DNA from 2 places in the Desulfovibrio sp. genome. Region 2 is predicted to be linked to the other one. Evidence: riboswitches for the same ligand, from Rfam matches in the RefSeq annotation. Region 2 holds a riboswitch; the other holds the start of a gene.

The links. A riboswitch is a leader RNA that binds a small molecule or an ion and turns the genes downstream of it on or off. The one in region 2 is predicted to bind cobalamin.
Positions count from the first base shown of each region.
Region 1: it holds a riboswitch for cobalamin, as region 2 does, so the genes downstream of both, QZ383_RS01925 (anaerobic ribonucleoside triphosphate reductase) here and QZ383_RS06730 (sirohydrochlorin cobaltochelatase) in region 2, are expected to answer to the same signal.

Region 1 is NZ_JAHZCJ010000001.1:434,886-438,766, reverse strand. Features, by position in the region: gene QZ383_RS01925 (anaerobic ribonucleoside triphosphate reductase) at 1-1,460, opposite strand, end outside; cobalamin riboswitch at 1,489-1,668, opposite strand; gene QZ383_RS01920 (pitrilysin family protein) at 2,275-3,881, opposite strand, start outside.
Region 2 is NZ_JAHZCJ010000004.1:23,386-27,266, forward strand. Features, by position in the region: gene QZ383_RS06715 (phenylacetate--CoA ligase) at 1-262, shown strand, start outside; gene QZ383_RS06720 (hypothetical protein) at 265-684, shown strand; gene QZ383_RS06725 (hypothetical protein) at 901-1,476, shown strand; gene QZ383_RS06730 (sirohydrochlorin cobaltochelatase) at 1,653-2,591, opposite strand; cobalamin riboswitch at 2,623-2,843, opposite strand; gene QZ383_RS06735 (30S ribosomal protein S1) at 3,054-3,881, shown strand, end outside.

The sequences.
Region 1 (3,881 bases), on a different contig from region 2:
TACACGTTGCCAAGCACGCGTGTACGGCAGCCCATGTAGGCAACTTCCGTATTATAGTCGTCCGGATGGTAGTACTGGAGGTTGAACGGCGCATCAAGAAAGCTGAAATTGGGGAAGAGCCGCATGGCGGAAACGTCCATGGCCTGCTTGAAAAGGTCGTAGTTGGGATCTTCTGGATTATAGTTGACCCCGGACTTCACCTTGAAAATCTGCACGGGGAAGATGGAGGTTTCCCCATTGCCAAGCCCGGCCTTGGTGGCGCGCAGCAGGTTTTTAACAACCATCCGCCCCTCGGCAGAAATATCCGTGCCGTAGTTGATGGAGCTGAAAGGCACCTGTGCGCCTGCGCGCGAATTCATGGTGTTCAGGTTGTGGATCAGGGCTTCCATGGCCTGATAAGTGCGGCGCTCGGTGTATTTGAGGGCTTCGCCGGCAGCGTAGGCATGCGCGCGCGTCACAAGCTCGCGCCGGGCCTCGGGGGCTGCCGCCACAAGGGCTTCTCCAAAGGCATCGCAGGTGCCAAGGCGCGGGCCTTCGGGCAACAGGGCGATGGTTTCTCTGGCGGCGTCAATGGCTGCCTGCTCTTCCAGATTCTGGGCAATGCGCAAAAATGCGGCAAAGGCGCGCTCATATTCCTTGCGGTAGGTTTTGATAACGCCCTCGGCCATGGCAAAGTCAAAATGCGGCACACTCTGGCCGCCGTGCATTTCATTCTGGTTGGCCTGAATGGCAATGCAGGCAAGGGCCGAGTAGCTCTCAATGGAATTGGGCTCGCGCAAATGCCCGTGTCCTGTGGAAAAACCATTTTTAAACAAGGGGATAAGGTCAATCTGGCAGCACGTTTCCGTGAGCATGTAAAAATCTTTGTCGTGAATGTGGATGTCGCCGTTACGGTGCGCGGCAGAGGCATCCTTGGGCAGAATGTAGTTGTCGATGAAGAATTTTGAACCCTCGGAACCATACTTGAGCATGGTGCCCATGGCCGTATCGCCATCGATATTGGCATTCTCGCGCTTGATGTCTTCTTGCAGAGCCGGAGAATACGTAAGCTTTTTATAGATATCCATGAGATACGATTCCGCATTACGGATTTTCGTATGCTCGGCCCGGTACAGAATGTAAGCCTTGGCGCTTTTGGCGTAGTCGTACTGAATCAGGGTTTCTTCAACAACATCCTGAATTTCTTCCACATGCTTGAGGCTGCGCGACTCCAGCTTTTTGCACACCTTTTCGGTGACAAACAGCAGGTCAGTGGGTGACATGTCTTCACCACCAACGGCCTGATTGGCCTTGGTGATGGCATTGAGAATCTTGACCGAATCAAAAGGCACTTCCGTGCCGTCGCGCTTAATAATGCTGGCGAGCATGAACTTCGCTCCAAACGTGTGGGCTATGAACAAAAAGGCCGCCCGAACAGAACGGGCGGAGAGGCCATCAATGGCCCTTTTCTGACGGTTCATCTGCAAAAGCCCGTTGCAGATGCTCCACTTTCTTAGAACGGTTGAAAGCAGGTCTTCCGGCTTGCCTGCCGCTCTTCGGCCTTCCCGGTATTATCCAGTGGCACGCGAGGAAAAGCGGTGTTGAACAGGCTCACGGCGGCGGGTCCGCTCCCGAATTTCACGGGAATTCCCTATTAAGCTCCATGGCGCTTTCAATGTCTAGAAAATCTCAAAAGAATTGCACCCTGTCAATAAATGCAGGCAAAAAAGCTCTCCTAGTGCCGTAGCAACACTGCGAATTCACTATTGAATTTTCTTGCCTGCCCAACTTTTTCACTACACCAAGGCCGCAAAACAGTGAGGGCGTGAACAAAAGTGTTCGCCCTGGCTGGAGCCAGATCAGGCAACCTGACCCGCAACATTTGTGGCTTTGATTGGCGTTGCTGAAACATTTCGCCATGGATTCAGGCATCATGCCCGCATGGCGCTGCCGCCCCGGCCCCGGCACTGCGACCGCAGCCGATACCTGGCGAGCTTTCCTCAGAAAGCAGTTCCCGTAACGCAGGCAAGAACTTACTCTACCCACGCCGGGTTTTCAAGACGGCCTCCCCCACGTAAGGGGACTTACCTCGGACTTGACATTTTTATTTGCCCGCCGCTTGCCGAAGATATCGTTTATAAAAACTTTTTTTGTACAATCAAACAAGGGTTGAGCATTTCGTAACAGCCAAGAAACACAAGGGGCCGCATCGGCCCAACTCCGCTTCCACCGCCAATTTGCAGGGAAGCGCAATCGGATATCCGATGCGGCCCGTCAACAAATCCGAAACGCCGCCTACGGCAGCAGGATCATGTTATAAAGGTTTTTGTCGTCCAGATACTTCTGCGCCACAGCCTGAATATCCGCAGGTGTCAGCTTGGCCGCCTTGTCGATGAGCGACTTGCTGAAATCTCGGGGCAGGCCCAGTACGGCGTCTGTGGCGGCCACGCCCGCGCGGGAATCAAGGCTCTGCTTGTCGCGGTAGTATTCGCCAAGCAGGCGGTTGGCCCCGGCTTCAAGCAATTCGGCAGGCAGAGGTTTTGCCTTGATATCGGCAATAATCTTGGCAAAGCCTTCACGCGCCTGCGCGACCTTGTCAGGCGTAGTGCCAATGTAAAAAGCCATCATGCCAGCCTGAGGCATGGCGCGGTAAAAGGCCGTGACCGTGTACCCGAGGCCCTGCTCATCGCGCATCTGGCTGAACAGCAGGCCGCTCTGCCCGGAAAGCACAGACTGCAAAAGCATCAGCGCCGGGGCATCCGGGCTGGTGTAGGGCACAGCCTTGAACATCTGGAGCACGTGGGCCTGATTGCGCCCCGGCAGATGCAGATCAAGGTTGCGGGCATCACCCCATGAGGGGGCGGGCAAGGAGAAATCCTTGTTGTCTGGCGCGGGCAATGTGCGGGCAAAGGCCAGCACGGCCTCGCGGTCAAAATCGCCAGCAACGGCCAGCACCCAGGGCTGCACGAGTTGCTTGTCCCAGAACGAGCGTACATCCTTGGGCGTAAACCTGGAGAGGTTCGCTTCCGTCCCCAGACTATCGTAGCCGTAGGGCTGACCGCCGGGGAAGATGAAGGGATTCACCCGCGAGAACAGGAAGGAGGTAGGCCTGTCTGCCCGCTGGCGGATGGCGGCCTTCATGTTTTCCGCTTCACGCTTGATTTCCTTGGCTTCAAAGCGGGGCTTGCCCAGCACCTCTCCCAGCATGGAGAAATAATCAGCATTGAACCGGGCCGGGCCGGTCAAGGACACGGTAAAGGTTTGCAGGCCCGCCTTGGCGGAGAGAGAAGCCGCGCGGTCAGCGAAATAGCGTTCCATAGCCTGGGCATCCAGTTTACCGCTGCCATCGCCAAGGGTGCTGGCCGTCAATTCTGCCAACCCCTGCTGGTCAGGCTTCAGCAGGGCGTTGCCGCCGGGCAGCATCAGATCAACCGCCACGTAAGGCACTGTGGCATCAGGGATAAGAATGACGGTACGCCCCTGCCCCAGGTCGACCACTTCCTGCTGCCCTGCCGTGGCCGCAGCCTTCTGCGCAGCCTTGGCAGCAGCACTGCCGGGCCAGTTCTTTTGCAACACGGCTTCCAGATCGGGCAGCTTGGCATTTTCAGGAGCGAGCACACGCACCCGCGCCCTGCTGGGGTCAAGCCAAAGGTCAATGGCCTGCTGCACCTGCGGCTGAGAAACATTACGCTGGGTGAAGCGCAGATTCTGTTCCGCAACATCGCCGCCCAGCTCAAACTGGACGCTGCCCAGCCAGGAGGCAAGGCCGTTGAGCGTTTCCGCCGAGCGGTCCATGCTGTCTTCCAGGTTGTAGCGGGCGCGCTTGAGGGCCTCGGGCTTGAAGTCTGCGGCCTTGAGCTTGGCAAGGTCTGCGGTCAGCCCCTGCCAGAAGGCTTCCAGCT
Region 2 (3,881 bases):
CATGGAAGTCATCGGCCAGTTTGCGGAGCTTGGCGGCGAGTATCAGGTGGAACTCACCCGCGACGATCGCTCCCTCGACCATCTGGCCCTCACCGTGGAACGCGGGCAGGGTCAGACCGCAGGCAACGATGCCGCCCTGGCCCATGAGCTTGAAACCCGTTTGCACAAGGCCATCATGGCCCGCGTTTCCGTGAGCGTGGCGGACTACGCCAGCTTGCCGCGTACCTTCAGCAAATCCAAGCGCGTGGTGGACAAGCGCTAGACGTGGCAAAAAATATTGACTGCATTGGCGCGGGGTTTTTGCCCTGCGCCTTTATCATGGGGCTTGCCGCCGCATACCTGCTGGCCCTGTGCCTGTTGCCCTCCGCTGCATCCGCGAGGGAAATAGCGGATGTGGACAGCCCCGCATGGTGCGCCAGACACGCCAACACATTAAAATATCAGGTAAAAGTACAGAATCAGGTGCAAGCCGAATGTCTGCGGCTTGAAGCTGCCTGCCGCGCTGTCCTGCCCGACCTTGCCCCAGCCGCCAGTTGCCCGGACAGACAGCTAGACCGCTGCGTGGCGCAACAGCGCGACGGCGGATCATGGTGCGCCATCCTCTGCTGCTTTGACCCGGATGCACCAGCCTGCCGTGCGGCTGCGGCCAGCATGCCCGCCGTCCTCAATACGCCCGAACGCTAGGCCAGAAAATCAGATCAAAGTCGCCGCCCAGAGTGGGTGGGGCAGAGCGCCAGCCCTTCGCCCGACGGCGGACGCTTGCATTGCCGCATGTGCGCTCCACCCCGGCAAATTATCACAACTCCCTTTGCCGCATAGACCTTTGCCCCTTTTTGGCATAGGATTTTATGCGAGCGCGCCCATGTTCTACGCGCCAGAACCGCCGACACTGGAGCGCGTATGCCCCTTGCCGCCTTACCCGCATCCATTTTCTCGCTTGCAGGCTACCTCATGCTCGCAGGGGGATCGTTTGCGCTGGTGAGGCCCGGTCTGGGCCTGCTCATTGTGCCAGTGCCGCTTCTGGCAATTCCCCTGCATTTTCTTGCGCGCCGTATCGGCGATTTTGCGGGCGTGGCGCATTCCCGCTGGCAAATGCGCACCTTCGGTCTTTTTCTGCTGCTGTTTCTTGGTCTTGTGGCCATTTTTTTCATTCTTGGCGCAATTTGCACTGACGGCCCGGCTCTGGACAGACTGGAACTCATTGGCAATGCCTATAATTCCGGCAATGTTGACCTGTATGCCTCGCTGGTGGGGCTGTGGGAAATCAAGGAGTTGCAGGTTTTTACCCTGAGCGCATCCGTGTGGGCGGGGCTGGCGCTGTTATGGCCTCTCAAAAGGGCATTTCAGGGCATGCTGGCGCTGGCTGCGGGCATTGCGCCCAAGGCCTTGCCCCTTTGGGGCTGCTGGCTGGCCTTTGCGGCCGCCATTGCGGCGCAGGGCGGCATGCTGGCCTGGCTGGTGGCACGGCAGGCTTAAGTCGCAACATTCTCAAGCGCACTGAGCCTTACAACTAGTCTGAAAAACCTCCGCGAAACGCCGCATCGCCCGCATTCCCCAATTTCCCGCATCCAAAAACAGAAGCCGCACAAACCAGACGCGCTGTCCCGGCCTATGCGGCTCCCGCAACAAATATGCGGCGCAGGCAAGCCCTGCTACTGCTTCTTGGGTTCCTTGGTCAGGTCATCGGCAGCTTCGCGGGCATGGCGCACCAGTATGGCGCGCGCACCGGCAATCTGGCCCAAACCCTTGAGGTTGGTCTCCACCTTGAAGCCGGCTGCTTTGAGTTTCGAGGCCCAGGAATCGTCTTCATCCCCGGCCATGTCGTTGTGCGCATGATCGCCAGCCACCAGCATGAGCGGTTCGATAACCACTTTCTTGACCTTGGCGGCCTTGAGCTCCACCAGCAGGTCGTCCACGCTGCGCGCGCCCTCTACTGTCGCCATAAACACGCGTTTGTCCGCATCGTGGAACACGGCGCGCGTACCTTCAAAGGTCAGATCCGCGCGGCCATGGCTCTGGCCGTGGCCCATGAGCACCAGGGCTGCATCCTTGCCGCGCAGAGATTTGACGTCTTCCCTGATGGCCTGAATGAGTTCCTGCGCGTCTTTTTTCGATTCCAGCATGGGGCGGCCAAGAAACACTGCGTCAAAGCGGCCCGGATTTTTTTGCAGGTCGATAAGCACGGCCCGTTCAAGCGCGCTGAACTCCTCGCCCGCCATGACGTGCAGCGACTGTACGCGCACGACCTTGACGCCGTCCTTGGCAAGCTGGGCGAGGCCATCGCTGATGCCGCCCACGGGATGCCCCTCGGCGGCTATTTTTTTGCGGATAATCTGCGAGGTATAGGCCCACACCACCGGCTGACCAGGAAAAGCGGCCTTGAACTCCGCATCCACGGCCTTCATGGAAGCCAGGGCTTCGGGAACGCTGGTGCCAAAGGCCACCAGCAACACGCCTGCTTTGGGGCTCTCTGCGCCGGATTCAGCGGCAGGAGCAAGCGCAGGCGCGCCCATGACGGCGCACAGCAAAAGAATGGGCAAAAGGGTACGGGTGAAATAATGCAAAATGGAATGCGGCGTAGCACGCAGCATGGCAACCTCCTCAATGGCGCGTTGACGGGTTGAAGTTGGATAAAATGCCGGAGGATATTCGGACTTGAGGGCGTGGGCCTTGCGCCCCTTGCCTAGACTTCGCCTTCGCCGCTCGCGCGACTGGCTGTAGCGCCCCGCCATGTGGCGGAACGATGAAGCTTCGTTCCCTCTTACCGCAGCGCGACTGTTTCCGATTTTAACGGAATTCCCCGCCGACCCTTTCAAAACAATTCATGCGACAATAAAAGTCAAGTGGGCATACCCTGCAAGCCCCGCCAGACAGGCCCTTGCAGGGTATGCCCCGCGCGGGCTGCCGCGCCTGGGCCATCCGGAGCGGCGCGGAATCCCGATTTTTCGGCGGCTAAAGCCGATTTGGCGCGTATTTTTTCTTGTTCTTTTACTGAAATCCTGATAATAAGGCACCTCCCTGTTATGGGGAAATTATGTTTGGAGGCTGGACATATGGCAGGTTTGGAAACCGGGCACGACAACGAAATCAATTTCGAAAGCGCCCTTGAAAACTACCTCAATCCCGATTTCGGCGATCTTGAGGAAGGCTCTATCACGAAGGGCGAAATCGTCCGCGTGGATGATGACAATGTGCTTGTTGACGTGAACTTTAAGTCCGAAGGGCAGATTCCCGCGGCAGAATTCCGCGACCCCGCCGGCAACATTTCCGTCAAAGTGGGCGATCGTGTTGACGTTTACGTTGTTCGCAAGAACGAAAACGACGGCACCATCACTCTTTCTTTCGAGAAAGCCAAGCGCATGCAGGTGTTCGACCAGCTCGAAGACGTGCAGGAAAACAACCGGGTCATCAAGGGCCACATTGTCCGCCGCATCAAGGGTGGCTACACCGTGGACATCGGCGGTGTGGAAGCGTTTTTGCCCGGTTCACATGTGGATCTGCGCCCCGTGCCGGATATGGATGCCCTGGTCAACCAGGAATTCGAATTCCGCGTGCTCAAGATCAACCGCCGCCGCAGCAACGTTATCGTTTCTCGCCGCGTGCTGCTTGAAGAGGAGCGCGATTCCAAACGCCAGGATCTGCTGCGCACCCTTGAAGAAAACCAGATCGTTACCGGTAAGGCCAAGAACATCACCGAATACGGCGTGTTTGTTGACCTCGGCGGCCTCGACGGCCTGCTGCACATCACCGACATGAGCTGGAAGCGCATTCGCCATCCCAAGGAAATGATCACCATCGGTCAGGAACTGACCCTGAAGGTGCTTTCCTTCGATCGCGACAACAACAAAGTTTCCCTCGGCCTCAAGCAGCTCGTGCCCGAC